One region of the Paraglaciecola sp. 25GB23A genome, then DNA from elsewhere that is predicted to be linked to it. Evidence: predicted binding sites of a transcription regulator. Region 1 holds the regulator's gene; the other holds the start of a gene.

Region 1 (16,625 bases):
GGTCAAGTGTGTAGTGAATTTATGCCGCATCAAGCCAGTTTAGCCGTTATGCAAATAATGGATGAAGTGCGTAAGCAGATTGGCCTCACATACGCTGATGAAATTGAAAAAATATAGTGGGTCTTTGCAGTTAATATCTTGCGAGCTTAGATTTTAGTACAAATGACTGATAGATACGTTTAACTGGCCTGACTTTTGAATACCTCTGTTTTAATTCTAATGATTTGAACCACAATAATGAATAGCGCCCTGAATGAGGGCGTTGTTACTTATTCTTCCTACATTTTGTTGTGTTGTGGTGCAAATCATCAATTACTTATTTGAGTAGAGGTAGCATGGAGCAGAACTTATGGCTGTTATTTTCTACTGTGTTGGTTTTTTTAATGCAGGCGGGATTTTTATGTTTAGAAACAGGCCGTACTCGCAGTAAAAATAGTATTAATGTGGCGGCAAAGAATATTGCTGACTTTCTGTTGTCAGCCGCGGTGTTTTGGTTAGTGGGCTTTGGCCTCATGTTTGGCCATAGCTTGAATGGTATTCTCGGCAGCAGCGATATGTTTTTTGGTGAAACGCAAAACGTTAACCAAATTTGCTTCTTTCTATTTCAACTGATGTTTTGTGGTACTGCGGCTACGTTAGCCTCTGGGGCTGTTGCCGAGAGAATGACCTTTAATGGCTACTTAGCTATTACCCTTATTTTAAGCTTACTGATATATCCGATAACGGGACACTGGGCTTGGTCGTCTGCGTATTTGGGGCAACAAGGTTGGCTCGAGCAATTAGGTTTTGTCGATTTTGCTGGGTCAACGGTGGTGCATTCTGTTGGAGGCTGGGTGGCACTGGCTGCGATCATTGTGATTGGTCCCAGACTCGGACGTTTTCATACTGGCATACGTTTGCCTCAGGGCAGTAATCTTCCCATGTCAGCCTTGGGGACTTTACTGATCTGGCTAGGCTGGTTTGGGTTTAATGGCGGCAGTACCTTACAACTAAATGAGCAAGTTCCTTTAATTCTGCTCAATACCACGCTTTCTGCTATTTTTGGTGGCATTTTTGGTGGCATTTTTGTTGGCTTTTTTTACTACCTCAAACACCGTTATTTTGACGTGGCCAAAATGCTCAACGGCATCATCGGTGGTTTGGTTGGGATCACTGCTTCTTGCCATGCAGTAAGCCCTATGGAAGCCGCTTTGATAGGGGCTATATCAGGGCTAGTGGTTTATTACGGCTCGGCTTTTATGGTGCGTTTAGGTCTAGATGATGCACTAGGCGTAGTGCCGGCTCACCTCTTTACGGGCATTTGGGGAACACTTGCCGTTGCGTTTTTCGGTGCCCCCGCCATTTTGGCTAATGGTTTAACGATATGGCAACAACTGGGTGCCCAATTGTTGGGTATCGTCAGTATAGGATTTTATAGTTTTTGGGTTGCTTACTTGTTAATGCGCCTGCTGAATCATGTCATGCCGCTGCGAGTTTCTGTTGAAGATGAAGAGCGCGGTTTAAATGTCAGTGAACATAATGCCAATACAGAACTCATTGACTTATTGAGCTCTATGCACCATCAAGAAAAAGAGGGTAATTTTACCACACCTGTGCCAGAAGAGCCTTTTACTGAGGTTGGCCAGATTGCCCGTCGTTACAACGAAGTAATCAATAGAGTTAAGTTGGAAATTAGTGAACGCGACACGGCAATTAATCAATATCAGTCGAGTGAAAAACGTAAAAGTGCCATTCTTGATTCATCTATGGATTGTATTGTTTCAATTGATCACAAAGGCAACATTATTGAGTTTAATCCTGCTGCTGAGCGCACTTTTGGTTGTTTAAAAAATCATGTTCAAGAGCGAAACTTTTTCACCATGTTTTTATTAGAAAAAGATCAACAACAAGCACTTGACAGTTTACAGCAAATGTTTACCTCATCGCAGGGTTTGCTGTTAAACCGACGCAATACAATGCAATTACAACGTTCGTCAGAAAACAGTTTTCCGGCTGAAATTACTATTACTACAACGCCGCTGAATAATGGTTTGTTAACAGAGTACACTTTGCACATCCGAGATATTACTCGACAAACTAAATTGCAATCTCGCCTGAGATTTTTAGCATATCGAGATCCCTTAACCAGTCTTTACAATCGGACTTTTTTAATGGAGAAATTAAATGAGGCCCTCAAAAATGCGCAGCAGCAGGGTTTGTCCGTTGCCTTGTTGTTTTTAGACTTAGATAAATTTAAAAAAATTAACGATACCATGGGACACAAAGCGGGCGATGAATTGCTATGCGAAGTTGCCCGACGGCTCAACCTTGTGTGCCGTGAATCAGATATTATTGCAAGGTGGGGCGGAGACGAATTTGTTGTATTAATGAGTGGTTAAATTGATCAGGTTTTGGTTAACAACAAAGCCGCGAGTATTTTAAAAGTGCTACGTGAGAGTGTTAAAGTGCAAGATAATTACTTTAATATTCCAACCAGTATTGGGGTCACATTGGCGGTTGGCACTGAAATCAGTGCTGATAAAATGATTCAGCACGCTGATATTGCCATGTATCAAGCCAAACAAAAGGGCCGTGATAACTATCAATTGTTTGAGCCCGAAATGGCTTATGTAGCCAGTAAACAATATAGTTATGAGCGCGACATGCGCAAGAATTTAGCTTCAGACCAATTTTATTTAGTCTATCAACCAAAAATCAATCACCAAGAAAACAGCGTTGTTGGCTTTGAAGCGCTTATGCGCTGGCATCACCCCGATGAAGGAATGATTTCACCCAGCGAGTTTATCGCTATCGCCGATGAGTCAAATTTGATCATTCAACTAGGTGAAAAGGTGATCAATGATAGCCTGCGACAGTTGCAGTATTGGCGTAAGCAAGGTTTAGTTTTGGTGCCTATTGCGGTCAATTTATCCGGTAAACATTTGGTCTCCGATGTCTTAATTCCGTTTATTCGCCAACAGCTAGCACTTTTTGATATCTCAGGAGAGTATCTCGAAATTGAAATCACGGAAGGGGTTCTCGTGCATGATATCGACCGATGCATTCGAGTAATGGCAGAAATAAAATCGCTGAATATAAGGATTTCAGTGGATGATTTTGGTACCGGCTATTCCTCGTTGAGTTATTTAAAACGCCTTCCTTTGGATGTATTAAAAATAGATAAAACCTTTGTGCAAGAATGCGATGTAACCGAAGAAGATCGGCAAATTTGTGCCACTATCATTAATTTAGCTAAGAATCTTGATTTGGGTATAGTGGCAGAAGGTGTAGAAACATTGAGTCAGTTAGAGTTACTCAAAGCTATGGGCTGTGACATTTTCCAGGGCTATTTTTTTCACAAACCCTTATCCGTGGAAAATGCAGGGGCCTTATTGAGTTCTCGCCCACTCAGTGCTGCTTAGAGCCGTCAATATCAAATTTAGCTTATGTGCCTGTCAAAAATAGTAGAGCACTATTTATTAGCTCAAATTTTTTTCCAATTTTTGAAATCTGGCTAAGTCGCCAAAGCTGTTGTAATAACGAGCTTAATTTGCGATTGATATGAGGAATAGGTCGGTCAGAGCCATCACTTTAGCGCAACAAAATATAGGTTCTCTAATGATAATGCCCAGCTCTTAATAGTTACGGCGAGTTAGAAAAGACCTTGCTGGTTATTAGCAATAAATTAAAGCCTAACTAAACCAAAGTCGCTGTTTTGTTGTACTACTAGACATCAAACCATTCTGAATGGAAGGTGTGAGAGAAGCGCCAACAATGCGTTACAACATTTGGTTATGGTTCATGGCGCTTTACGACTATACAAAGCACTGAAAATGACTAGAATATGCGCTTCTTTTTTACGCTCCGTCTTTTTTGCCAAAAATGAGTTAGAGGATAGCCGATGCTGACACGTAACATGAATATTGCTGATTTTGATCCAGAATTGTATCAAGCGATTCAAAACGAAAACCAACGCCAAGAGCATCATATTGAGTTGATCGCTTCAGAAAACTACTGTAGCCCAAGAGTGCTGGAAGCCCAAGGTTCACAATTAACCAATAAATATGCTGAAGGTTATCCTCATAAACGTTATTACGGCGGTTGTGAGTATGTGGATATCGCTGAAGATTTAGCCATTGAGCGAGCCAAATTATTGTTTGGTGCAGAGTATGCTAATGTGCAACCGCATTCAGGCTCACAAGCAAACTCAGCCATATTTATGGCCTTGTTGAATGCCGGTGATACAGTATTGGGTATGAGCCTTGCTCATGGTGGCCACTTAACGCATGGTGCCTCTGTCAGCTTTTCGGGCAAAACTTATAACGCCGTACAATATGGTTTGCACCCTGAAACTGGTGAAATCGATATGGCCCAGGTTGAAGCCTTGGCTCTTGAGCACAAACCCAAGATGATCATTGCCGGCTTTTCAGCCTATTCAGGCATCATCAACTGGCAGGACTTCCGCGTAATTGCAGACAAAGTCGGTGCCTACTTGTTTGTGGATATGGCTCATGTTGCAGGCTTAGTTGCTGCAGGTCTGTATCCAAACCCATTACCCCATGCTCATGTCGTAGCAACCACAACGCATAAAACCCTTGCTGGCCCTCGTGGCGGCTTGATTTTATCTTCCTGCGGCGATGAAACTATCTACAAAAAACTTAATAGCTCAGTGTTCCCTGGTAACCAAGGTGGCCCACTGATGCATGTTATTGCAGCCAAGGCTGTGGCGTTTAAAGAAGCGCTTGAGCCAGAATTTAAAGTCTATCAACAGCAAGTGCTAAACAATGCCAAAGCGATGGTGGCAGTCATGCAAGAACGTGGTTACAAAATCGTTTCTGACGGAACAGACAACCACCTATTTTTATTAGACTTAATTAATAAAGATATCACTGGTAAAGACGCTGATGCAGCACTTGGTCGCGCTAACATTACGGTTAATAAAAACTCGGTTCCTAATGACCCACGTTCTCCCTTTGTCACTAGTGGTTTACGTATTGGTACTCCAGCGATTACTCGCCGTGGTTTTAAGGAAGAACAAGCCAAACAAGTGGCGAGTTGGATTTGTGATGTGCTAGATAACTTGGGTGATGACAGTGTCATTGAACGCGTTAAAGTAGAAGTTGTTAGCTTGTGTGAAACCTTCCCTGTTTACGGCTAAGTTTCGAATCTTACAACAATGTAATTGATTGATAATCTAAAAAAAGCCCCAAAGGGGCTTTTTTGTTATTTGGTGATATGCTGTTAATTAATAGAAGCTGACTTTCGCTTCAATACCAAAAATACGCGGTGAATTGACAATACCGGTTAAGTTATTGAAATCAATAGCCCCTTTTACATTGTGCTCATTGGTAATATTGCGACCAAACAGAGCAACACTGTAGTTTTCAGCATAATTTTCATAACCTATTCTCAAACCACCTTCTATATTGCCATCAGTGGTAAATTCGATAGAGTCATAGAGAAATAAACTGGTTTTACCTTGATAGGCCCAATCGGTATATATATAAAACTCGCCATCATCTCCCATGGGGGTTGAATATCGAGCCGTTACATTAAAGATAGTTTCAGGGGCTTGTGGAAACGGATTGCCATCTATAGACGCTTTATAACCATCTGGACGGGGATCAAGTACTGTACAGTTACCCGTTGACCCAAATGCCGGATTAGCGCCGCAAGGCATTACTGTTAAAGTGTCATCTTGAATTTCGGTGTGGTTATAACTATAGCCAGCTGTCAATAAAAGGTTATCGTTAACCACATACTGAGAGTCTATTTCAAAGCCATAACCGGTGCCCTTATCTGCATTAACCAGTGCGGTATTGTTTGCACCGCCACCAATGGCAGAAAACTGCACGTCATCGATAACGTAGTAAAACGTGGCAATATTTAAGCGGAGTGAATTATCTAATAAGTCAGATTTAAAACCCACTTCAAAGGAATTAATCGTTTCTGGGCTGGCAACTGAAGGCGCTCCTTCAAACGCCACATCACGACCTTGGATCGTTTGTGCTCTAAAACCATTTGCCGCTCGAGCAAATAAAGAGGTATCGCTGTCTAAACGATAGTTGGCACTTAGCTCCCAGCTAACTTGGCTATCATCTACATTGATATCAGCATAGTTTTGAATGCTAGCATCACCCGTCACCAAGGCAAAGCCATTAACATTTTGCTCGCCGACCTGCAGTGATTTCTCATCATAGGTATAACGCAAGCCACCAGTGACATTGAGTTTGTCGTTAACCGCATAAGACACTTGTGAGAATAAGGCCCACGTGGTGTTTTCGTGAAATACCGTTGTGGCGCCAAAGTAACCATCAATACTGGTAACGTTAAACGATGAGTCATAATAAAAGGCACCCGCTTGCCAACTAAGGGCATTGCTGGTATCGCTAGCAAAGCGTATTTCTTGGGTAAATTGTTCTAAATCATCCAAGTTATCTTGCGTAACCGCACCAAAGGCTATAAATCCAGGGTAAGTGAGTTCTTCAGTACCATCGCCATTGATATCTGCCGGAGCAAACAAAGAAACCCCGCCATCGATATCACCCAAGCTTGAGCCTTGTGCATTTTCAAATGCGCTAATGCTCGTCATGTCCATACCTTCAAAACCAAATTCTAGTTTTAACGACAGGCCATAGTTCTCATATTTTTGTGGATTATTATCTGGGCCGTTACCATCAATGTCAGCGTCATAATAAACCTTATCTCTTACATAGTTTTCATTTAGCTCATTACTACCTTTGGTGAACACGTTAGCCCGGAAGACTGACGCTGTGCCATCTAGCTCACGTCCGTGCACGTTAAGTAGAGCTGAAAAATCAGCTGAAGGAGAATACAGCAGCTGTGCTCGCCAAGCCTTTTCATCAAAACCGCCGAAAGCATTTTGCTCGCCAGTATAAGCATTGTTGATCCAGTCTTCTCGGTTCTGCGATAGCACAGAAATACGCCCCGAAAGGTTATCTGCTAAACCACCGCCAACGGCGGCTTCAACGTTTACGGTACCTAAATTACCCAACCCCAATTTTGCATAAGCATCAAAATCTTCTGTGGGTTTTACTGAGTCAAATTTAATAATGCCAGCCGTGGTATTACGTCCAAAAAGTGTACCTTGTGGCCCACGAATAACCTCAACTTGCTCCACATCAAAAAGGGGAAAACTTTTTAAAATAACGTTTTCTTTAACCACATCGTCCATCACGATCGAGACAGGCTGTGAAGCGGCTAAATCAAAATCGGTGTTACCTAAACCGCGGATATAAAAACGAGGGGCGACGCGACCATTTGAGGTTTCTGCATATAAACCGGGTACACGCACCGCTAAAGCAAGGATGTCTTCGCCACCTGAAAACATACTTTCAAATTTTTCACCACTTAATGTGGCAATTGAAATTGGCACTTCTTGAATGCTCTGGGTACGTTTTTGTGCAGTAACGGTGATTTGCTCGAGGGCATTGTCGTGAGATTTTTTAGTCTCTTCTTGGGCGAAACTGAATTGACTAAACATGGCTGCATTTACGCAAACCGCGACTAAGGCTTTATTAAAATTTTTCATTTAGTGTCCGCTAGTTAATGTGTGTTTTATGTAAGCTAAATGGGTCACAGTAGTAGTGATAAAATAACCGGCTGAGTTTAGGCTATTTAGTCAATGATGTATTGTTTGTTCAATATTTTTGATGAGCGTGAAATATGCTTACTGTCACATTTCATTTCCATAACAGCCAATCTCTTGATACTGGCACGACAATAGGGCTTGGGTATTATCCTCAATCATTACAAATAATGGGTAATAGCGTGAGGATTTCTATCACTTTGTCCATTTTTTTGCTAGTTTACTTATACTTTTAATCCTTCAGAGATTGCTATGTTTTGCCCCTTCTGTGCTGTGCAAGAAACCAAAGTTATCGACTCACGTTTGGTCGCCGATGGCACGCAAGTTCGACGTCGTCGTGAATGTACTATTTGCAAAGAACGTTTTACTACCTTTGAAATGGCTGAGCTAGTGATGCCACGCATCGTTAAACGAGGTGGCTCGCGCGAACCGTTTAATGAAGACAAATTGCGCGCTGGCTTGCAAAGAGCACTGGAAAAACGCCCAGTCAGTACAGAGCAAATCGAAGAATGTATTAGTCGCTTGAAATCAGCATTACGCGCGACGGGCGAACGCGAAGTTGATAGCCAATTTCTTGGGAATCTGATTATGGATGCCCTTAAAGAGCTAGATAAAGTGGCCTATGTGCGCTTTGCCTCGGTTTATCGCTCGTTTGAAGATATTCGTGAGTTTGGTGAAGAAATCGCGCGTTTAGGCGATTAGCTTTTTTGACTTGTCGATAAATAGCTCATTTTTGGATCCATGATGTTAAATCATTTTAATGCCTTTGATGCCCGGATGATGGCCTTAGCCATCCAATTAGCCAAGCGTGGTCAATACACGACTTCGCCTAATCCCAATGTGGGTTGTGTACTAGTTAATCCGCAAGGTGAAATCATAGGGCAAGGCTGGCATCAAAAAGCTGGAACGCCCCACGCAGAGATTCACGCCTTACAGCAAGCAGGAAGCAAAGCCAAAGGAGCAACGGCTTACGTAACACTTGAACCTTGCAGCCATTTTGGCCGTACACCCCCTTGTGCACTTGCCTTGATAGAGGCCGGTGTGACAAAAGTGGTGGCTGCCATGGTTGATCCTAACCCATTAGTGGCGGGGAGTGGCTTAGCCAAGTTGCAAGAGGCGGGCATTTTAACCGCTCATGGTTTAATGCAAACACAAGCTGAAGAGCTGAATCGTGGATTTATTAAACGCATGCAAAGTGGCCGCCCATGGGTGACAGTAAAGTTAGCTGCGAGCCTAGACGGTAAAACTGCACTAGCGAATGGCCAGAGTAAGTGGATCACCGGACCTTTAGCCAGACAAGATGTACAACGCCATAGAGCCCGCAGTTGTGCAATTTTGTCAGGTTCAGGTACGGTGTTAGCTGATAATCCCTCACTCAATGTGCGTTATGCAGAATTAGGGTTGCCGCAGTCGGTGTTAGCGGAGGATAATCTGCGTCAGCCCCTGAAAGTCATACTGGACGGGCGGAATCAACTCAAGGCTGATTTGATTTGTTTGCAAGCATCAAGCCCAACAATATTGATCAATAGTCGGCCCAATGCTGTGCCGTTTTTGAGTAGTGTGAGTCAATGGCAGGCTCCTTATGACGGTAATCAATTAAATCTTGCAGCTGTGTTTGATTATCTCGGCTCACAACTGATTAATAATGTTTGGGTCGAAGCGGGCGCCAAATTAGCTGGGGCTTTATTACAAAGTAAATTGATAGACGAGTTGATTTTATATCAAGCGCCCAAACTTATGGGGAATAGTGGGCAGGATTTATTTGCCATAGAACCTTTAACTAACATGCAGCAAGCATATTCATTAACGTGGACTGATATTCGTCAAATTGGACCCGACTTAAAATTGACGGCCAAGATAGCTTACGAATAACAAGTTCAATTAAATAGAAAGAGAAACTATGTTTACCGGTATTATTGAAGATGTAGGTGCAATCCAAAGTTTACAGCCCAGTGGTGAGGACATCCGACTTACTATAAAGCCGCATAAACTTGATTTGAGCGATGTAGCGCTTGGAGACAGTATTGCCAACAATGGTGTTTGTTTAACTGTTACCGCAATAAGTGGCTCCACCTTTAGTGCTGATGTGTCTCATGAAACGATAAAACGTACGGGTTTTGCCCATTATCAAGCAGGTAGTAAGGTTAATTTAGAAAAAGCCTTGCAAGCCAATGGTCGTTTAGGCGGGCACATTGTCAGTGGTCATGTAGATGGCGTTGGACAAGTGTTATCCATTGAAAATGTGGGTCGTTATGTAGAGATCTGGCTACAAGCGCCAGTCTCTCTTGCCAAGTATCTAGCTGAAAAGGGCTCTATCACAGTTGATGGGGTTAGTTTAACGGTTAATAAAGTAGACGGCTGTCATTTTCTGATCACCTTGATACCCCATAGTTTGCAACAAACCATTATTGGTTTATACAAAGTGGGTACCCAGGTAAACTTAGAAGTGGATGTGATTGCTCGTTATCTTGAGCGCTTGATGCTCGGTGATAAAGCGGCGGAACACACTGTTGACGGCCAGAAAAAAGATATCAGTATGGCTTTTTTAGCAGAAAACGGTTATTTGCGTTAAATTACGCAACAATTAAACAAAGTAATAATAAGAATTCTCCCTATGCCCTTAAATACCACTGCAGAAATTATTGAAGACATTCGCCAAGGTAAGATGGTTATCTTGATGGATGACGAAGACCGAGAAAACGAAGGCGACCTTATTATGGCAGCTGAACATGTGACGCCACAGGCCATTAATTTTATGGTCACTCATGCGCGCGGTTTAGTCTGTTTACCGATGACGGCTGAGCGCGCTAAACGCTTACATTTACCTTTGATGGTCGATAACAATGGCGCGCAGTTTTCGACTAATTTCACGGTGTCCATTGAAGCTGCCCATGGTGTCACTACCGGCATATCTGCTGCCGACCGTGCTATCACTATTTTAGCAGCGGTTGGTAAAGACGCAAAAGCCGCTGATATTGTGCAGCCAGGTCATATTTTCCCCCTAATTGCCAAAGAAGGCGGTGTGCTTAATCGTGCCGGTCATACAGAAGCGGGGGTTGACTTACCGCGCTTGGCTGGGTGCGAACCTGCTTCAGTTATTGTTGAAATTCTGAATGAAGATGGCAGTATGGCTAGGCGCCCAGAATTAGAAATATTTGCCCAAAAGCACCAAATCAAAATTGGCACGATTGCCGATTTAATTGAATACCGCAACCTCAATGAAACCACCATTGAACAAGTCACAAAATGCAAATTACCCACTGAATTTGGTGAGTTTGATCTAGTTACTTTCAAAGATGTTATCGATAACCAAATGCATTTTGCCTTGTGTAAAGGTGAGATCAGCGGCGACAAACCAACTTTGGTGCGCGTACATTTGCAAAATACACTAAGTGATTTGCTAAGCTCTACTCGCTCCATTGAACGCAGTATGAGCTTACCGCAAGCCCTGAAGCATATCGGTGAGGAAGGGGGCGTATTAGTGTTGTTAGGCAAAGAGCAAGACGTATTAACTCAGTTAAAACAATTCGAAGCGGAAGATAAAGGTGAGCTACCCACTGCTGCAGCTTGGCAGGGCACATCCAGAACCGTGGGCGTTGGGAGTCAGATCTTGGCGAGTTTAGGAGTTAAAAAAATGCGTTTATTGAGCAAACCTAAAAAATATCATGCCTTGTCCGGTTATGGCTTAGAAGTAGTAGAATATGTTGAGCATTAAGCTCCAAGAAACGGCAATAATAGTGATCGTTGGCACTTAAGTGGGCAAAAAAAGCGATTAAATCTTAATACGGTTGTGCTAAACTGCGCGCCGTTTTTTCAAGTAAGGCACAGTACATGAATATCATTGAAGGTAATATCCGCGCAACAGGCAAAAAATTTGCACTGGTTGTAGCTCGTTTTAATGGCTTTGTTGTAGAAAGTTTGGTTGATGGTGCTTTAGATGCATTAGAGCGTCATGGCGAGGTTAATGAGCAAGATATCACTTTAGTGCGTGTACCAGGCGCCTACGAGCTGCCGATTGCGGCACAGAGGCTTGCGCAAACTAAAAAGTATGATGCTATTATTGCCTTAGGTGCGGTTATCCGAGGTAGTACACCTCATTTTGATTTTGTGGCAGGTGAATGTAACAAAGGCTTGGCGCAAGTCTCGTTACAATACAATATTCCGGTCGCTTTTGGGGTAATTACGACAGACAGTATCGAGCAAGCGATCGAACGCTCTGGCACTAAAGCCGGTAACAAAGGTGCTGAAGCTGCAGTGACAGCCCTTGAAATGGTTAATGTTTTAGCCAATATTGAAGGGATTGAATAGGTGAAACCTAAAGCCCGCAGATTAGCCAGAGAGCTTGCTACGCAAGCCGTTTACTCTTGGCAGATGTCGAAAAATCCGGTTGAACAAATCGAATTAAGCATCGTCACCAGTAACGACATGAAAAAAGTCGATATGGAGTATTTTCTGGAACTGCTGCGCTCAGTAGTAAAAGATTGCGCTGAACTAGATAAAAAAATCAAGCCTTATTTAGGCCGCTTACCTGAAGAGCTTGATCCAGTCGAAAAAGCGATTTTACGTATCGCAACTTATGAATTAGTTGCACGCATTGATGTACCTTACAAAGTTGTTATCAATGAAGCCATTGAACTTGCCAAGATTTTTGGTGCCGAAGAAAGCCACAAGTTTATCAATGGTGTATTAGATAAAGCCATCAAAACCTTGCGCAAAGATGAGTTGGCCTAACATTAAATTCAAGGAAGCGGTTTATCGCTTCCTCGGTTTATCCCCTCACTAAAAAGTTGTAAAAGTGAAAGAATTCTCGATTATTGATTCGTTCTTTAAAGCGCAAAGTCACCAACGCAAAGATGTCATACTGGGTATTGGTGACGACGCTGCGTTGACGATTATTCCACAAGGGCAAGCATTAGTAACGACAACTGATACCTTGATTGCTGGTGTGCATTTTTTGGTTAATGCAAATCCTCATGCGATTGCACAAAAAGCCATTGCGGTTAATCTCAGTGACTTGGCTGCGATGGGTGCAGAACCAGCTTGGATAAGTTTGTCATTAAGCCTACCTATTGCCGACGAAGTTTGGCTAAGCGCGTTTTCGGCAGGCATTGCCGAAATGACCAAGTTTTATTCTATTCAGCTGATTGGTGGTGATACCGTTCAAGGCCCCTTGGCGGTAACGATTACAGCTCAGGGTTTTGTGCCGCCTGAACAAGCTTTACTGCGCAGTAAAGCTAAACCAGGAGACTTTGTTTATGTCACCGGATATTTAGGCGATGCAGGAGCTGGGCTTGATATACTGCTGGATAAATTGCAGATAAATGATGGTGATAATAAAGCGTATTTTTTGTCTCGACTACATTACCCTACACCTCGATTATTAGCGGGTACTAGTTTGCGCCGTTTGGCTAATGCCTGTATCGATTTATCCGACGGTTTGAACTCTGATATTCGTCATATACTTAAAGCCTCAAATTGCGGGGCGACAATTCATCTTGATAAATTACCACTATCCAAAGCGATGCGTGGCAGTGTTGAGGCAAATGTAGCGCGAAATTATGCGGTAAGTGCTGGCGACGATTACGAATTATTATTCACCGTGAGTGAAGAACAAAAAGGTAAGTTGGAACTGGCGATGGCGAGCACCAATGTGTGTGTCACTTGCATTGGACAGTTAAATGGCATAGCCAACAAACTTGAATTTCGACTGAATAATGCCGTGGTGGATGAACAACCTCGTGGCTATCAGCATTTTTAATTGTATTATGTTTTCATATTCTATAAGTCGGTTAATCAATGCGAGCTGAACTGCGTCAACGTGTATCACTTAAAAACCCTTTGCACTTTTTGGCCTTCGGCTTTGGTAGTGGTTTGGCGCCTAAAGCACCCGGTACCTTTGGCACATTGGCGGCCATTCCACTGGCTGTATTATTAAGTTTTTACTGCCCTCTGCCTATTTATATTGGGCTGTGCGTATTATTTAGCGTAGTTGGTGTTTGGATATGTGGTCATACCGCCAATGATATGCAAGTGCATGATGATTCATCTATCGTTTGGGATGAAGTGGCGGGTATGATGATAACTCTGGTGGCAGTGCCACTGAGTTGGCAAACCGTCCTTGCGGGTTTTATTTTGTTTAGACTCTTTGACATCATCAAACCTTGGCCCATCAGCTATCTCGATAAACACGTGCACGGCGGTTTTGGTATTATGGCTGATGATGTGTTAGCTGGAATATTCTCGCTGGCCTGTCTGCATCTTTTAATCGAATTTCAGTGGCTATAAGCCACATTATCTATTCGCTTAAATCTTTTTTTATTTTCATTGAACTTGCTATTTAAATTGCTATCAAATGTAAACATAAGGTTAATGCCTTAAGGTTTTAGCCCCTTATAATTGATTACAATAAGTGCCTATGTTTATGAATTTAACCCTTGATAGATTACCTGATGCAAAAGACTTTAAACCAGAGTCGACAGCTGAAATAGAACAATCCACAGCAATAAAGCCAGTTATTTTCATGGTGATGGATTTACTGGGTGTTGTTTTTATTTTTTGGGGTTTAGGTGAGCAGTTTGAACGTTTAGATTGGTTACCTGCATCGTTAAACATCAATCATATTGGTCTCATCATGATCTTGATAGGTTTCCTTTTAACCTTACCCTTTCTTGCTTGGGTGCTAAAAAGTGCCAGTAAATTACTCAACAGGATCTCAATTTAGTTTGCTACAACTTTTCACGTCAAGACCGGCCAATTAGCTTTGAGAGCATTTTGCCAGCATGAATAAGCCACTTATTTGCCCCCTCTGTCAGCAGCAAAACTTTTGTGCAAAATTGGCTGAACAGGACTGTTGGTGTTTTAGTCATGCCATCCCGGCAGCCTTAATTGCTCTAGTGCCAGCAGAGACGCAGAATACTCAATGTATTTGCGCTCAATGTGTTGAGTTTTTTAATAATGACCCTGTTAGTTTTACTCAAAAATATCAAATTAAAATCTAAGTAAGGCTGCATGCTTTACATCGCAGGTTTAACTAAACGATATCGTTTTAAGCATATTTAATCAGTTTGTAGCGTATTTGAGACCTCTTCAACATCTTCTATTTTGATATGCAAATGTGACAAATTAGTCAATTTGTCTTTCAGGCGTTGGGAGTAGGTGACAAAATTGGTTAAAGCACCAGCATCCGTGCGTTTGGGATCAATCATCAACAATAGTAGGGCCCGATTGGCGGAATCTATTTCTTGTTGTAATTCTTTTGCCTGAGAGTTAATGGTCTTGTTGTTGTTATTGTGCATCGCTAGGGCAATTTCATTAAAGTATTCTAGGGTTTGCATCGACAGTGCACGAGTCACTAATAACAAGTCACTCTTCAATTCGATGAACTGTTCTTTCATGACCCTTTTTGATTCGAATAAGTCGGTGATTGAATCGTGAATCTGAAATAAATAGTCGAACTGATTAATGATCTTAATCAAGGCCTTGGACTCTTTCTCATCTTTAATCAGGGAAACGGCTTTAGCAAAAAAATGCAAATACTCTTTTTTGACAAAATTAATGTATTGGATCCGCTTATCCGCGGCATCGTAAATACCTTGATAATTGGTCTCCACACTTAGTGTCACGGCGTTGTAGTTTTCTTGCAAAAAGCTAAATAGGCTATCTGAACCGGCTTCCAGTTTCTTTTTTACGGTAAAAAAGTCATCACCTTCTTCTAATTTAGGTAAATTTAGCCGTTCAAAATCCATTTTTCCTTCACCTAATAAATAGTCAATAAGACGGGTGAAAGGATTAATAAAAGCAGTAAAAATAAGGCTGGCAACCACATTGAATATTAAATGAATGTTAGCCAGCGCGATAGCGGGTGAGTCGTTATATTTTGATAGCTGGTCGCCAAACAGTAAAAGTACTGGCAAAAAGATAACCACCCCACCTACATTAAAGAAAAGATGACTTAAGGCGGCTTTTTTGGCCGCGATATCCATATTAAACACCGCAATAAATGCGGTAGCGGTAGTGCCTATATTGGCACCAAGAACAAGTGGTACAGCGTTTTCCAGGCCAATAAGCCCTTGTTGTGCAAAAATAATCGCTAAACCCGTGGTCACAGAGCTCGATTGCACTAAGGCGGTAAAAATACAGCCAAAAGCGATAGCATAAAAGGGGTGCTGTGGCTGAGTGAGTATACTAAGCAAAGCTTCATTTTGTTGCAAAGGCAACAAGGTACTTGATATGAGATTAAGGCTAAAAAAGACAAAACCAAAGTAGAATATGGCTTTACCAAAAATAGAAACTCGATTGTGTAAAAGGCTCAGAATAAAGCCAAAAATAATGAGGTATGGAGCAAAGTTGGTTAACTTAAAAGCAACTAATTGCGCGGTAATGGTGGTACCAATGTTACTTCCAAAAATAATACCAACACTGTTTTTAAAGGATAATACACCAGCGTTGACTAAACTAATGGCGATGACAGAAGTGGCAGAACTGGATTGGATCACCATAGTGACCAAGGCCCCAATAATAACGCCAACAATGGGCCATTTAGTCGCAGTGCTCAAGGATTTGCGAAAATGTTCACCAGCTAAGCCTTGTATTTCTTTTGAAAAATTATCTAGGCCAAATATAAACAGAATAACGGCTGTCATGCCAGTCATAACAATTTGCAACAACTCCACTACTAACCACTCCTATAAAATTAAAAACTGCAGGCGACATCGGCTGTTAAATCTGTCGATACCTGTTTGTTTGAGTCTCAAATAGTCTAGCCTACAGTGTTAAAAAACCGATGATGTAAATCAATTTTCTAATGAAAATATTGGCTGGTTGTCACTGCTGACTCTCTAGGTAGTTAGGCTAGAGTGTTCACTTAAATCACTTTGCTGCGCTACAACATAAAAACTTCACACACTAATGTCATGCTGCTCAGGTTGATAAATTACGCGTAAGATTGGGCTAGTCAAAATGAAATTAGATTCTATTAAAACCCGTTTACTCACCATTATATCTGTGTGTTTGTTAGGTATGTTGATATTGGTGGTAA
Region 2 (16,625 bases), on a different contig from region 1:
TGTAGTAAACCATCAACGCCACCTAAATCAACGAATGCGCCGTAGTCAGTTAAGTTCTTAACGATACCTTTAACTTCATGGCCTTCTTCTAGGTTAGCAAGTAAAGAATCGCGTTCTGCACTGCTTTCTGCTTCGATAACAGCACGACGAGAAACAACAACGTTGTTACGTTTTGCATCAAGTTTAATAACTTTGAATTCTAGTTCTTTGCCTTCAAGATGCGTAGTATCACGCACTGGACGAACATCAACTAGTGAACCAGGTAAGAATGCACGCACTGTGTTCACTTCAACTGTAAAGCCACCTTTAACTTTACCGTTAATAATACCTATGATGGTTTTCTTTTCTGTATACGCTTCTTCTAATTCAACCCACGCTTCATGACGTTTAGCTTTTTCGCGAGATAGAATAGTTTCACCGAAGCCATCTTCAATAGCATCAAGTGCAACATCAATTTTATCACCAACAGCGATATCTAAACTGCCGTCTGCATTTCTGAACTGCTCAACGGGAATAGCACTTTCAGATTTCAAACCGGCGTCTACCAATACAATGTCTTTATCTATAGAGACGATGGTACCTTTAACGATAGAACCAGGACGGGTTTCGAGTTCTTTCAAACTCTCTTCGAATAGTTGAGCAAAATTTTCAATCATAGTTTTCAGTAGTTTCTTTAATTGACAGCCACATTACATCCAGTGAACGCGGGGTTGTTATTCAAGGCCAATATCTTCCTGACGTCGGCATATTAGTTTTACAGCGTTTTTTGAATTGGAGTATCGGATAACTTCAATTCAATAAATTCTTCAATTTTTTCAATTACTTGGTCAACAGTTAAATCTGTAGAATCAATAATCAACGCGTCTCCAGCAGCCACAAGAGGTGCAACACTACGGTTGGCATCCCGCTCATCACGAGCTGTGATGTCTGCTAAAAGGCGCGATATGCTAACACCATGACCAGCATCTTTCAACTGATTAAAGCGTCTAGAGGCTCTTTCTTCTGCACTTGCCGTCAGAAAAATTTTGACCTGGGCATTAGGAAAAACCACGGTGCCCATGTCTCTGCCATCAGCGACTAAGCCAGGTGCTTGTTTAAATGCACGTTGACGTCGCAACAAGGCTTCGCGAACCGCAGGTAGAGATGCGATTTGCGAGGCAACAGCCCCAACTTCTTCTGTACGAATAGCGTCGGAAACATCCTCTCCTTCAAGTATGGTACGGGTACCAAATTCAGAGGTTTCAAAATTGACATCAAGACCTGAAGCTAATGGTAATAAACCTGCTTCGTCGTCGGCTGGTATTTGATGATGAATAGATGCTATCGCCAATACCCGATAGATGGCGCCACTATCTAAAAAATGCCAACCCAACTTTTTGGCCAGTAAGACACTAATCGTTCCTTTACCAGCACCACTTGGTCCATCTACAGTTATTATGGGTTCAGAATACATACCCTCTCCTGAGTGGTGAAAATCGGGCGCAATTATACTCATTGGCCATATATAAGCAATGAAACTAATGTTGCAGAAAAAATCATTAGACTTTTTCGAACCTTATTTAATCCCTACAAAGGGTTGCAAAACGACTAAAATAGTCAGGAAAAGTTTTTGCAGTGCAACCAGGATCATTAATAGTAACAGGCGTATCGCTTAAGGCGACCAGTGAAAAACACATGGCCACTCTATGATCGTTATAGGTATCAATAGAGGCATGTAGTAATTTGGTTGGTGGGGTGATAGAAATAAAATCATGCCCTTCTTCTACTATTGCACCCACCTTACGCAATTCACAGCTCATTGCCGCTAAACGATCGGTTTCTTTAACCCGCCAATTATAAATATTTCGAATCGTTGTCGGCCCTTGTGCAAACAAAGCAGTAGTGGCAATAGTCATCGCCGCATCAGGAATATGGTTTAGATCGAGGTCAACGCCTTTTAATGCAGCACCTTGCACTTCGATGTAATCGTCTCCCCAAGTAATCTGAGCACCCATTTTTTCGAGCACATCGGCAAACTTAATATCACCTTGGATACTGGCTCTGCCCACTCCAGTTACTTTTACCTTGCCGCCTTTTATTGCGCCAGCAGCTAAAAAATAAGAAGCAGACGAAGCATCCCCCTCGACCAAAAATTTACCTGGTGACTGGTACTTTTGATTTCCTTTGACATGGAAGGCTTGGTACTCGAGATTTTCAACTTCGATGCCAAATTTTGCCATGGTGTCTAAGGTAATATCTATATAAGGCTTTGATACCAACTCGCCTTTAATTTGAATCACAGAATCATTTACAAATAGTGGCGCGGCCATCAATAAGGCAGTTAAAAATTGACTCGATACACTGCCATCTACGCTAATTTTACCACCTTGCAAGGGTGTGCCTTGTATTTTAAGCGGCGGATAACCGCTATTTTTTAGATATTCAATTTGTGCACCAGCTTGTTGCAATGACTCAACCAAAGCACCAATCGGTCGCTCTTCCATGCGAGGCTCACCCGTTAATTCAAAGCTACCTCGACTACAAGCGAGTGCGGCACACAGTGGACGCATCGCGGTACCCGCATTACCCAAAAATAAATTTAGTTCTTTATCCGAAGTAAATGCAGCCCCATTACCTGTCACCCAACATTCGGTTTTATCTGCAGACAAGCGATAGTTAACCCCTAAAGCACTTAAAGCATTGAGCATATGATGGATATCTTCACTGTCTAACAGATTAGTTAGGTGAGTCTCGCCTTGCGCAAGCGCTGCAAGCAATAAGGCTCGATTAGACAAACTTTTTGAACCAGGTACATTCACTGTTCCAGAAACATATTTAATTGGTTTTAGTAACAACTGTTCCATTAACCGTGTCTCCTAACAAACTCGTTCATAAACTCTGTAAGTGCTACAAGCCCTTCAAACGGCATAGCATTGTAGATACTGGCTCGCATTCCACCGACAATTCGATGGCCTTTTAATGCTCTTAGACCTGCTTTTTCTGATTCACTGATGAACAATGCATCAAGTTCTGGATTGGCTAAATGGAAAACAACATTCATTCTTGAGCGATAATCGGGATGGATATGATTGAGATAAAAATCAGAGTTATCAATGCACTTATATAAATGAGCCGCTTTTTGCGCATTTATTTTTTCCATTGCTGCCACGCCGCCCTTTGCTTTTAACCACTTAAATACTAAGCCTGCTAAATACCAAGCATAAGTTGGCGGGGTATTATACATTGACTGAAATTTAGCCATGGTTTGATAATGCATAAATGAAGGTGTGGTATCCCGCGCTTGATCCAACAAGTCATTGCGAACTATTACCACCGATAAACCTGAAGGACCGATGTTTTTTTGCGCACCCGCGTAAATAAGACCAAATTTGGACACATCAATTTGTTTCGACAGAATACACGACGACATATCCGCCACAAGCGGTACTTTACCCGTTTCAGGTAACCAATTTATCTCCATTCCCTCAACAGTTTCATTAGGGCAGTAATGATAAAAAGCAAAATCTTGATCAACATCTGCTGCCTGAATTTTTGGCACGTAGGCTAAACCTTGCTCTACCACTGAACGACCCACAACCTGGGCGTTGAGGTATTTACCGCCTTCCTTGTGCGCACCTTCAGACCATGAACCATTCACTAAATAAGCAGCAGACTGTTGCGCATGAGCTAAGTTTTGCGGCACGGCTGAAAACTGTCCACGACCTCCACCATGGGCAAATAAGACTGAATAGTGATCGGGCACACTCAGTAAGTCCCGTAAATCTTGCTCAGCTTGTTCTGCTACAGCAATAAATTCTTTACTACGATGACTAATTTCCATCACCGAACAACCTAAGCCCTGCCAATTAATAAATTCAGCTTGCGCTTGCTGCATGACTTCTGCAGGCAACATTGCTGGACCCGCACAAAAATTATATATGTCTGACATCTGATACCTGCTTAGCCCTAATACAAACAAAACGAGTGGCACAAGCCACTCGTTTTTAACTTTAGAAAAAGAATATTAATATTAAATATTCTTTTTGATAGTCTTTTTATAGATCAAATTACGCTGTCTTATTCAGCGTCATTACCTTCTTCGATATCAGGAGCGGTGCTTTGAACATCAGTTGTTTCTACTGCGTTCTCTGCATCTTCAATCTCGTCAATCTCAAGCTCTTCAATTTCATCAATACGCTGTAAACCAACAACATGTTCGCCTTCGATAGTCCGGATCAAACGCACACCTTGGGTATTACGCCCAACGGTAGACACTTCACTAACCCGAGTTCTAACCAAAGTGCCTTTGTCGCTGATTAACATGATCTCGTCACTTTCGTTAACCTGAACCGCACCAACCACTTTACCGTTTCTATCAGAAACTTTAATTGATACAACACCTTGAGTTGCTCGGCTCTTAGCAGGATAGTCTTGGACTGGTGTGCGCTTACCAAAGCCATTTTCAGTGGCTGTTAGGATAGCACCTTCACCATTGGGTACAATTAACGACACTACTTTCTGACCGTCTTGTAGCCTAATACCACGAACACCCGTAGCCGTTCTTCCCATAGGACGTAAGGCTAATAATTCTTCACCTGTTTCAGGGTCAAGTTTGACTTCGCCAGTTTCAGAATCCCGTTGTTTTTCATTAAATCTGACCACTTTGCCTGCGTCAGAGAACAACATAATGTCGTTACTACCGGTGGTAATATCTACGCCAATCAATTCGTCACCATCATTGAGATTAACCGCAATGATACCGTTTGAACGGGGACGAGAGTATTGGGTTAACGGGGTTTTCTTAACCGTACCATTGGCCGTTGCCATCAATACGTATTTACCTTCTTCAAACTCTTTGATCGGTAATATGGCGGTAATTCGTTCGTTTTCTTCTAAAGGCAGTATGTTAATAATCGGACGCCCACGAGCATTACGACTCGCTAAGGGTAATTGATATACCTTTAACCAATACAATCGGCCACGAGTTGAGAAACACAAAATATGATCGTGAGTATTAGCAACTAACAACTTCTCGATAAAATCTTCATCTTTCATCTTGGTTGCCGATTTACCACGACCACCACGACGTTGAGATTCATAATCATTGAGTTTTTGGTACTTAACATAACCTTCTCGTGACAAAGTCACTACCACTTCTTCTTGCTCAATCAAATCTTCAATATCAATATCATGAGAAGCAGAGGTAATTTCAGTACGACGAGCATCGCCATATTCATCACGAATTTTTTCTAATTCTTCTCGAATCACTTCCATTAAACGTTCAGGACTGCCTAATATATGCAATAACTCAGCAATAACGTTCAATAGTTCTTTGTATTCGTCGAGGATTTTGTCGTGTTCTAAACCGGTTAACTTGTTCAAACGCAAATCAAGGATGGCTTGAGCTTGTTGCTCAGTCAGATAATAAAGATTCTCACGAATCCCATATTGTGGTTCTAACCAATCAGGACGAGCGGCGTTATCACCCGCTCTTTCGAGCATTTCAGCTACATCGCCAAGTGACCAACCTTGTGCCGTTAAACCAACTTTTGCCTCGGCTGGACTTTTAGACGCTTTTATTAAAGCAATGATAGGGTCAATATTAACTAAGGCTATGGCTAAACCTTCTAATATATGAGCCCGCTCTCTGGCTTTTTTCAATTCGTAAACAGTACGTCTGGTGACCACTTCACGGCGATGTAATATAAACGCCTTGAGGATGTCCATCAGATTCATTATTTTGGGCTGGGTTTTATCCAAGGCCACCATATTGATACCAAACACAGTTTGCATTTGAGTTTGGGTATACAGATGGTTCAGTAATACTTCGGCTGACTCGTTACGTCTAACTTCAACAACAATACGCATACCATCTTTATCAGATTCATCACGTAATGCCGAAATACCTTCAATTTTTTTCTCTTTAACTAATTCGGCTATTTTTTCAATTAAGCGCGCTTTGTTCACCTGATAAGGAATTTCATGAACAATAATGGTTTCTTTGCCATTGGCTTCGGTTTCGATTTCTGCCCGAGCACGCATGTATATTTTACCACGGCCAGTTCGATACGCGTCATCGATACCTTTTCTACCACTGATAATTGCTGCGGTAGGAAAGTCAGGACCAGGAATATAGGTCATCAACTCTTCAATAGTTAAGTCAGGGTTATCAACGAGTGCGATACAACCATTAACCACTTCAGTTAAGTTATGAGGAGGGATGTTGGTCGCCATACCGACAGCGATACCCGACGAACCATTGACGAGTAAATTAGGTACTCTGGTAGGCAGTACCTCAGGGATCATTTCCTGACCGTCATAGTTTGGCACAAAGTTAACGGTTTCTTTATCTAAATCAGCAAGTAACTCGTGGGCAATTTTTGCCATACGAATTTCGGTATAACGCATTGCTGCAGCCGAGTCACCGTCAACAGAACCAAAGTTACCTTGGCCGTCAACTAACATGTAACGTAAAGAAAAAGGTTGTGCCATACGAACGATAGTGTCGTAAACCGCAGAGTCACCATGAGGGTGATACTTACCGATAACGTCACCAACCACACGGGCAGATTTTTTATAAGGTTTATTGAAATCGTTTTTTAGTTCATTCATGGCGAATAAAACGCGGCGATGCACCGGTTTCAAACCATCTCGTACATCAGGCAGCGCCCTGCCTACAATAACGCTCATCGCATAATCGAGATAAGAGTTCTTTAGTTCTTCTTCTATATTTACTGGAAGAATTTCTTGGGCGTGATCAGTCATATACAGCCTTGTCCCTAGTCATTATTATTGGAGAATTGATTTAGAAGTTTTCGCGTTATATCTACTAAGCTAGGATTTTGAAAAGATATAAACATGGAAGCTAAAATACTTCGTTAAACATTCGCATGATTCTATCATCGACTGAAAAAAATAAACAGTCAGAGATCGTCTATATAGTGCGCAGTCAGCACTTAACATCTACCTATTACTACTTTTTATAGTGGATACCTAGTTCACTAGCTGGCTATAATGGCCATACTTGGAAACAGGACATATAAATGACTAATCCGCAAAACGTTGACCCGATTGAAATCCAAAAATTTTCTGAGCTTGCTAATCGATGGTGGGATTTAGCAGGTGAATTTAAACCTTTGCATCAAATAAACCCTCTAAGAACCGATTTTATTGCGCAACATGCTGAGGGCTTAACGGCAAAAAAAATAGTTGATGTAGGTTGTGGTGGCGGTATTTTAGCAGAAAGCATGGCCAAACTAGGTGCGCTTGTTACCGGAATAGATATGGGACAAGCGCCATTAGAAATTGCCCGTTTACATGGATTAGAGTCAGGTGTAAACGTCGATTATCAGCAGACAACAGCCGAGGAATTTGCCGAACAACATGCCGCCCAGTTTGACATCGTAACCTGCATGGAAATGTTAGAGCATGTGCCTGACCCTGCTTCTGTAGTACAAGCCTGTTACAAGTTAGTAAAACCAGGCGGTCATGTGTTTTTTTCAACACTTAATAGAAACATTAAATCCTATTTGATGGCTATTGTTGGCGCTGAATATATTCTGGGCCTCGTCCCCAAAGGCACACACCAACACAGTAAATTTATTAAACCTTCAGAACTCATGCACTGGATAGATCACACACCGCTTTTAATCAAACACATGACAGGTTTGCATTTGAATCCCCTAACACAGGAATATTATTTGTCTTCACAAAATGTTGACGTCAATTATATTTTGCATTGTAAAAATAGTCTTTAAATTACGCCTTACTGCATTAACAAATGCAGTAAGGCCAAACAAGCTATGTGATTAAGCAAAAAAAAAGCATAGTTACTGACCAAAGCGTTAGCACTGAATAGCAAATAAGCACAACACTGATGAAAATATAAACAGGCTGATTTTCCGCTCTACTACGACATGTAGTACTAAAACCCCAAACAACACACTATATATCGTAAAAACATAACGAAGCACTTTTTGTAACTAAAATAATTTATAAGAAATATTAGTTAAAAATTTTGCTTGCAATTGTCTTAGCTGCACTAAGAAAAGCCTTTTTAGGTGAGTCAATACTAACATAATTAAAACTGCACTATATCTGGGCAGCGCAACACTACATATTGGGTTGCATTCACTTTAAAACCTCACTATCTTGTGTTCTGTTGTTGATTACACCACAAACGAGAGCGGTCATTTTTGCCGTAATAGCTAGAAAGAGTGAATTAACGACAAACTAAAGATAATGGGCTTGGATGCACCTAAATCCCCTTTCCATTTTGAAGTTAAACTAAAATAAAAACGGCAAATACATGACTAATGATCTCTACGTCACTAAGCGCAATGGCGAACGCGAAATTATCGATTTAGACAAGATCCACAAAGTAGTTGAGTGGGCAGCAAATGATCTAAATAATGTGTCAGTTTCACAAGTTGAAATAAAAGCACATATTCAGTTTTATGATGGTATTAAAACCGCTGATATCCATGAGACGTTGATCCGCTCAGCTGCTGACTTAATTTCTACTGAGGCGCCAGATTATCAATATATGGCAGCCCGTTTAGCTATTTTTCATCTACGTAAAAAAGCCTATGGCCGCTTTGAGCCTCCTACATTACTCGAGCAAGTCAAAAGCATGGTTGCCAAAGGCAAGTATGACAAACACTTGCTCGAAGATTACAGCGAAGCAGAATTTGCTGAAATGGATAAGCATATGGACCATTGGCGTGATATGAACTTCAGTTATGCCGCAGTTAAACAGCTTGAAGGCAAATACTTGGTACAAAACCGAGTGACTGGTGAAATCTACGAGAGTGCGCAGTTTTTATATATACTTGTGGCCGCCTGTTTATTTGCCAACTATGAAAAAGAAACGCGTATGGACTACATCAAACGTTTCTACGATGCCACCTCCAAATTTAAAATATCCTTGCCTACGCCAATTATGGCGGGGGTTAGAACACCTACTCGACAGTTCAGCTCCTGTGTTTTGATTGAAGCGGGCGACAGTTTAGATTCTATTAATGCCACAGCAAGCGCCATTGTAAAATATGTCAGTCAGCGTGCTGGAATTGGCGTCAATGCCGGTCGTATTCGAGCTTTAGGCAGCGCAATTCGTGGTGGTGAAGCCTATCATACCGGCTGTATTCCTTTTTATAAGCATTTCCAAACCGCAGTTAAAAGCTGCTCTCAAGGTGGCGTTAGGGGCGGTGCTGCAACCTTATTTTTTCCTCTTTGGCACTTAGAAGTTGAATCGTTATTGGTGCTTAAAAACAACCGTGGTGTAGAGGAAAATCGGGTTCGCCACTTAGATTACGGCGTGCAATTTAATAAATTAATGTACACACGATTGATCAAAGATCAGTACATTACATTATTCAGCCCCTCTGATGTGCCTGGTTTATACGATTCATTTTTTGCCGACCAAGATGAATTTGAAAAGCTTTATGTACAATATGAACAAGATGCAAGCATTCGTAAAAAGCAAATTAAGGCTATCGAATTATTTAGTCTATTTATGCAAGAACGTGCCAGTACAGGGCGCATCTATTTACAAAACGTCGATCATTGCAACACTCACAGTCCTTTCAATCCGAAATTAGCGCCGGTGCGTCAAAGTAATTTGTGTTTAGAAATAGCCTTACCGACTAAACCTCTACAGCATGTAAATGACGAAAATGGTGAAATTGCTTTATGTACCCTATCTGCCTTTAACTTAGGGGCAATTGAAAGCCTAGATGAGTTTGCTGAAATGGCGGATTTATCTGTACGAGCCTTAGATAGCTTATTAGATTATCAAGACTATCCGGTTCCAGCTGCATTTAATGCCACGATGGGACGCCGAACTTTAGGCATAGGTGTTATTAACTTTGCATATTATTTAGCTAAAAATGGCGTTAAGTATTCCGATGGCAGTGCCAATGGCTTAGTGCACAGAACCTTTGAAGCCATGCAATATCACCTGATGCGAGCATCTTGTAATTTAGCTAAAGAAAAAGGCGCCTGTCCTAAGTTTAACGAAACAACTTACTATCAAGGCTTAATGCCGATTGATACCTATAAAAAAGAATTAGATAAAATTTGTAATGAACCATTGCATTGTGATTGGGATAGCTTGCGTGCAGATATAAAACAATACGGCTTACGTAACAGTACATTATCAGCCTTAATGCCCTCTGAGACATCTTCGCAAATATCGAATGCCACTAATGGTATTGAACCACCACGCGGTCATATCAGTATTAAATCAAGTAAAGATGGCGTACTGAAACAGGTTGTACCTGAATATGAGCGCCTAAAAGATAAATACGAATTATTGTGGGATTTACCTTCAAATGAGGGTTATTTGCAACTGACAGGTATCATGCAAAAATTTGTCGACCAAACGATTTCTGCTAACACCAGTTATGATCCTAATAAGTATGAAGGCGGTAAAGTACCGATGAAGTTGTTACTTCAAGACTTACTGACCACTTACAAATTAGGCATCAAGACGCTGTACTATCACAATACCCGTGACGGTGCGAATGATGCGTCACAGCAAGCCTTACCTACTAGTAAATCAGTAGCTCAAGAAGTGATCATTGAAGAAGATGACGATTGTGCAGGTGGCGCCTGTAAAATATAACGCCTAATAACGCCACCCTCGAGTGACAACTTTGGGGTGGACGTGGTTTTAATCTGATATGGCCGCATAAATCAACTATGAAATATACAACGTTTAACCAAATTAGTAACAACCCTTTGACTGAGCCGATGTTTTTTGGCAACCCGGTCAATGTGGCACGCTACGATCAACAAAAACATCAAATTTTTGAAAAGTTAATTGAGAAACAAATCAGTTTCTTTTGGCGCCCAGAGGAAGTTGACGTCAGTAAAGATCGGGTTGATTTTCAAAAATTAAGCGAGTCAGAAAAGCACATTTTTATTTCTAATTTGAAATATCAAACTCTCCTTGATTCAATTCAGGGGCGCAGTCCAAATATCGCTTTTCTGCCGATCATTTCTATTCCAGAACTCGAAACTTGGGTTGAGACCTGGTCGTTTTTCGAAACGATTCACTCACGTTCTTATACTCATATATTACGTAACCTGTTTGGTGATCCTAGTAGCATTTTTAATGATATTGTTGAAAACCAAGAAATTAAAAAACGCGCAGCCGATATTTCTAAATACTATGACGATCTTATTTTTGCTACTCAGTTATGGCAAACTCAAGGTGAAGGTTTACACACGGTAAATGGTGTAGCTCACACTATTTCTATGCGTGAATTAAAGAAGAAACTTTTTTTATGCATGAACTCAGTTAACGCATTAGAAGCGATACGCTTTTATGTTTCTTTTGCCTGTACTTTTGCTTTTGCCGAACGGGAGTTAATGGAGGGTAATTCTAAAATTATTCGTCTGATAGCACGTGATGAAAACCTGCACCTTACTTCAACTCAGCACATCTTAAATTTATGGGCCAAAGGGAAAGATGATCCGGAGATGGCTGAAATAGCAGAAGAATGTAAAGAAGAAGCGACTCAAATCTTTTTAAATGCGGTACAGCAAGAAAAAGAATGGGCTGCATATTTATTTCAGCAAGGTTCTATGATCGGCCTCAACAAAGAAATATTGTGTCAGTATGTTGAGTTTATTGCTAATCACCGCATGTCAGCTATTGGTTTGGGTCAGCCTTTCAAAATCAAAAGTAACCCACTACCTTGGATGAATAATTATTTAAATTCAGATAATGTGCAAGTGGCACCGCAGGAATCGGAAATAAGCTCTTATTTAGTAGGTCAAATAGACTCTGAAGTGAATGCAGAAGATTTTGGTGATTTTGACCTTTAATCAATATGAGTAATAACAAGGATAGTTTGCAGGTTTGTATAAAGCACCATCAAACTATCCTGCATCAGCCACAAAAATCTTTACTAGAAAGTATTGAGATTCAAGACATTACTGTGCATTTTCATTGCCGGGAAGGTTTTTGTGGCGCTTGTCGTACAAAGTTAATTAAAGGTGAGGTTGAATACCTCACCTTCCCTTTAGCTTACATTGATGACGACGAAATACTGCCCTGCTGCTGTTATCCTTTAACTGATTTGGAAATAGAACTCGCCTAATCGGTTAGTTGAGGTTTATATCAATATTTAAGCGGTAAACATTGATGTTAAGTAAACTACACCTGTTTTACAGTGAGGCAAACGCTTGTTCAAAGTCAGCGACAATATCCTCAAAATCTTCAATACCAATCGACATCCGTATCATATTGTCATTTACCCCCATCTCTTTTCTTTGTTCTGCACTGCACTCAAAGTAAATAGTTGAAGCGACAGGCAGAGCTAAAGTACGAGTATCACCCAAATGTGTGGCACATATCACTAATTTAAGCTGATCTAAAAAGGCGATAGGATCGATGCCCTCAACTAAGTCCAAGCTCAGTACACCACCAAAACCTCTAAATAACTGTTTGGCTAGCAGATGCTGAGGATGTTGAGGCAATCCAGGATAATACACGGCAGATATTTTTGTATGGGATTGAAGATAGTTTGCCAAACGTAAAGCGTTGTCGCAGGTTCTTTGGGTTCGCAGTACTAAGGTTTCTAAACCAATAGAAATAGCGTGGGCCGACTCAGGAGCAAGGGTGGCGCCCATATCGCGCAAACCGCGCTTACGTATCTGGGTTAAGCCCCACATCTTCGGCTCAGTACCACGATAGATAGGCAGTATATTGTCAAACTTTGTCCAATCATATAATCCACAATCAACCACTGCCCCACCTAATACATTGCCATGGCCAGCGATATATTTAGTTAACGAAGTAATAGTGAGTGATGCCAACACTGATTTGGCGTCAAACAGATTGGGTGGAGTCATGGTGGTATCAATCATAAACAACAAATGATTAGCCTGACACCATTGTCCTATAGCCCTTAAATCAGCGACTTGAGTGACAGGATTGGCGATAGTTTCCAGATACACTGCTTTTGTATTGCCTTGCAGTGCCTTTTCAACTTGCTTGATATCGGTCACATCTACAAAACTCAGTTCAATGCCTAAGCTTTCCAAGGTTTCAGATAAACTTCGGGTATTGCCGAACAGAAATCGGCTCAGAATAAGATGATCACCTGCTTTAAATAAGCTCAACATCGTGGCAGTAATGGCTGCCATCCCTGTCGCAAAAGTTATTGCACCAACACCACCTTCAAGATGGTTTAAAATATTTTGCAAAGCAACTGTTGAAGATGACGAGGAGCGTGAATAAACGTGGCCCATCTGTTTACCCTGAAATACGTCAACCAACTCTTGTGCCTGTTTAAATTCAAATAATACTGAGTTATTAGTTGATTGGTGAACGGCGCCGAACTCAGGCTGGTTTATTAAACGGTCTGCGTGGATCAGGCGAGTGGTAAAGCCTTTGTTATTCAATCTTTATCTCCAGTGTGAGGTACAACGATGGTGGCCACATTGTTGGGATACTTTCCGTGCACATGGCTAAAATAGGTATATATTCGATTTAACTCGTATTGCATATCATCACCGATCATGAGCGAAGGACCAAATTCAATCTGTTTTTTCTTATAATCAAATGCGACTAAAACTACCGGTACATTGGCTTTGTAGGCAATTTGTAAAAAGCCGGTTTTCCAGCGTTCAATTCGGCTGCGAGTTCCCTCAGGCGCTATACACAATACCATTTTATCGGCATTAACCATGGCTTGTGCCATTTGCTCTACAACACCATGTGACTGTGAGCGCTCTACCGGTATACCACCCCACTTTCGCATAAAATAAGCAAAAGGAGGTATAAACAGGCTGTGTTTGCCAAAAAAGGTGATTTTTAAACGCAGAGAAAATGCGACAGCAATACCAATAACAAAGTCCCAATTTGAAGTATGCGGGGCAACAGCAATAATCATCTTAGGATGAGCTGGAAATTCTCCAGAAAAACCCCAGCCCATTGATTTAAGTACGCGCTGCCCTAACCAACAGCTAAATTTATTACCTATTCTAGGAATTTCTGCTGATAGAATCGGAGTATTTAATAGTTTTCCCATTTCATTCTTGGCTTGTGCAATCAAAACTGTGACAATGTTCGCACTAACTAGTGCATTTTGTCGAGCCACAGCATCACCTAAATCAAAAGCTTGTGCGGAACAATCTACGTTACTTTTTTTACAGGAAGATTCTATTGAGACATTTTTTAATTCTGTTGTTTTTGTTTAGTGCCTATGCCCAAAGTCAACAAACCGCGCAAAACCTATTTAGCCAGTACCAATCCGCCCTTTATCAAATTCGTATAATAGAGTTGGAGTCGGGCAATAAGTCTTCCATCGGCTCTGGATTTCAAATCGACCCACAAGGCAACATGATCACCAATTACCATGTTGTATCAGAGTACGTTTACGATCCCGATAAATATCGGATTGAATACCTCACTATTGATGGTGAGAGTGGTCCCCTGCAGTTAATTAATTTTGATGTGGTCAATGATTTGGCTCTTGTCCGAAAAACAGAATTAAATGCCTTGGAAGATATCTTTCCTATTGCTACTAGTTTACCCAATCAAGGTACCACCATCTATTCTCTAGGAAACCCTCATGATCTTGGCATGATAGTCGTTCCTGGTACGTTTAATGGCATTAAGAAAAACAGTTTTTATCAGCGTATTCATTTTACTGGCTCAATCAATCCTGGCATGAGCGGCGGCCCAGTGGTTAATGAAAATGGCCACGTGATGGGAGTCAATGTCGCGACTGCGGGTAATCAAATCGGTTTTTTAATCCCTTTAAGTAAAATTGAACAGCTTTTAACAAAACATGCTGACGAGCCTCTCCCTATTAGCGAGTTCAAATCAACTATTCAGCAGCAATTAATGCAAAACCAAACAGAATTGTTGAGCAAGTTGCAAAATGCGACTTGGCAAATGGCACCATTAGGTCAGGCAAATGTGCCGACTAAAATTGGCGAGTTTCTGTCTTGTTGGGGAGATTCAAATACCAATAATGAAGAGGCTCTATTCCTGTCAGTAGAAAATCGCTGTCGTTTGGATGAACAGATTTTCTTACATGGTGGCTTACGAAGTGGTGGAATTGAATTAGAGTTTGAATGGTTGAATGGCCAAAAGTTGGGAGAAAACCGGTTTTATTCACTGTATAACAGTAGCGTTATCGGAGCTGGGGCTGGCAATGCCGCCACTAAAACCGATGTGACTAATTACCAATGTGAAAACAGTAAAGTCACAAATAAAAATAACGTTTCGAGTAAAACTGTTTTGTGTGTACGCGCCTATAAAGAATTTGCTGAACTCTACGATGTGCTATTTATTGGCGCTACCTTAGATCATAAAGAACAAGGTCTGATTAGTCACTTTACCCTCGCTGGCGTAGCAAAAGATTCAGCACTTAGTTTCACCAAACAATTTATGGATGCTATCGAATGGCAATAGTATTAGAGCTGTTATCACGCAAAAACATGCCACTTAAGCATTATAAATTTGACCAGGATTATGTATGTGTAGGCCGAGATTTTAATAATGACCTGCGGCTCGATGACCCTTATGTATGTCCAAGTCACATGCTAGTTGCGATAGATCCAGAATCAGGCTTATTAATGGTTAATGATTGCCAATCAACCAATGGCATTAAAATTAATAATAAGTTTATGAAACATGCGACTTTACAGCCAAATGACATCATTAAAATTGGCCGAACTCGTCTTAGGATCATAGATACCAAAGCCCCATTACCTAAAGCGATGCCCTTAAGTGAACTTGAAGAAAACCTCAGTTGGTTGAACAAGGCTTTTTTAGCCGTGTGTTTAAGCTTTGCTTGTCTAAGCTATTTATTACTGTCTAAATACATTGGCACCGTGAGTGAATTTAAAATCATTGCAGCCTTGCCCAGTGAATTAGGGCAACTAGCGGTTATTAGTTTATGGCCTCTGAGTTTTGCGGTTCTAGCAAAAGTAGTAAAAAAAGAAAGTCATTTAATTAATCAAATAAACCTTACTTTAATTATTACCCTGGTCTTTTTTGTGCTGAATTTATTACAGTCTTTTATTATGTTTAACATGAATCCTGGCTCTTGGTTTATGTGGTTAGAACTGGTTATTGTTGGTTTAATTATTGTAGGTTTTCTGTGGCTCAGCTTATTTATTGCCTTTCATCAGCCTCCCATCAGACGCAATGCCATTGCTCTGCTTATGTCTACGCTGATACTGGCACCGCTAGTAATCTTTGGCTTCTTTAACAGTGATGATTTTAGTAGTCGTCCTAGTTACAATTTGACCCTCTTACCACCGGCTTACAATATTAGTGGTTCAGTGGAAACCACCGTTTTTATTGATAAAACTCAAGCGCTCTTCAAGCGTGTTGACCAACAAAAAAGTAAATAATCCCTGTGTGCATACTCTTTGTCGCCATTGAACAACATGAGCATTACCCGCTAATTATAGCGGCAAATCGGGATGAGTTTTTTAATCGCCCGACCTTGCCCTCACATTTTTGGGGCGAACAAAAGCAAGTTCTGGCTGGCATTGACGAGCAAGCAGGTGGGACGTGGATGGGCATTAATCAAGCGGGAAACATTGCAGCACTGACCAATATTCGCGCACCTGACAGTATTCAGCAGGATGCGATTAGTCGTGGTAAACTTGTCAGC

The links. Region 1 encodes NrdR, which represses ribonucleotide reductase genes. Its sites were predicted from a motif close to AAACACNANATNTNGTGTTT; they were not measured.
Region 2: nrdA (class 1a ribonucleoside-diphosphate reductase subunit alpha) is a predicted target of NrdR. The motif match lies at 8,087-8,106, and genes of this name have one in related genera.

Annotation. Positions count from the first base shown of each region.
Region 1 is NZ_JBDYKM010000004.1:42,259-58,883, reverse strand. It holds gene ABKW31_RS09440 (Gfo/Idh/MocA family oxidoreductase) at 1-117, shown strand, start outside; partial or broken gene amt (ammonium transporter) at 336-2,516, shown strand; gene ABKW31_RS09430 (GGDEF domain-containing phosphodiesterase) at 2,523-3,401, shown strand; gene glyA (serine hydroxymethyltransferase) at 3,881-5,137, shown strand; gene ABKW31_RS09420 (TonB-dependent receptor) at 5,225-7,531, opposite strand; gene nrdR (transcriptional regulator NrdR) at 7,841-8,290, shown strand; gene ribD (bifunctional diaminohydroxyphosphoribosylaminopyrimidine deaminase/5-amino-6-(5-phosphoribosylamino)uracil reductase RibD) at 8,330-9,460, shown strand; gene ABKW31_RS09405 (riboflavin synthase) at 9,489-10,160, shown strand; gene ribBA (bifunctional 3,4-dihydroxy-2-butanone-4-phosphate synthase/GTP cyclohydrolase II) at 10,203-11,303, shown strand; gene ribE (6,7-dimethyl-8-ribityllumazine synthase) at 11,420-11,896, shown strand; gene nusB (transcription antitermination factor NusB) at 11,897-12,319, shown strand; gene thiL (thiamine-phosphate kinase) at 12,384-13,346, shown strand; gene ABKW31_RS09380 (phosphatidylglycerophosphatase A) at 13,385-13,873, shown strand; gene ABKW31_RS09375 (hypothetical protein) at 14,010-14,309, shown strand; gene ABKW31_RS09370 (Na/Pi symporter) at 14,644-16,260, opposite strand; gene ABKW31_RS09365 (hypothetical protein) at 16,547-16,625, shown strand, end outside.
Region 2 is NZ_JBDYKM010000002.1:111,437-128,061, reverse strand. It holds gene rpsA (30S ribosomal protein S1) at 1-656, opposite strand, end outside; gene cmk ((d)CMP kinase) at 755-1,453, opposite strand; gene aroA (3-phosphoshikimate 1-carboxyvinyltransferase) at 1,560-2,843, opposite strand; gene serC (3-phosphoserine/phosphohydroxythreonine transaminase) at 2,843-3,928, opposite strand; gene gyrA (DNA topoisomerase (ATP-hydrolyzing) subunit A) at 4,057-6,744, opposite strand; gene ubiG (bifunctional 2-polyprenyl-6-hydroxyphenol methylase/3-demethylubiquinol 3-O-methyltransferase UbiG) at 7,023-7,736, shown strand; gene nrdA (class 1a ribonucleoside-diphosphate reductase subunit alpha) at 8,288-10,603, shown strand; gene nrdB (class Ia ribonucleoside-diphosphate reductase subunit beta) at 10,681-11,811, shown strand; gene yfaE (class I ribonucleotide reductase maintenance protein YfaE) at 11,817-12,086, shown strand; gene ABKW31_RS05695 (cystathionine gamma-synthase family protein) at 12,154-13,392, opposite strand; gene ABKW31_RS05690 (lysophospholipid acyltransferase family protein) at 13,389-14,021, opposite strand; gene ABKW31_RS05685 (serine protease) at 14,156-15,412, shown strand; gene ABKW31_RS05680 (FHA domain-containing protein) at 15,403-16,359, shown strand; gene ABKW31_RS05675 (NRDE family protein) at 16,365-16,625, shown strand, end outside.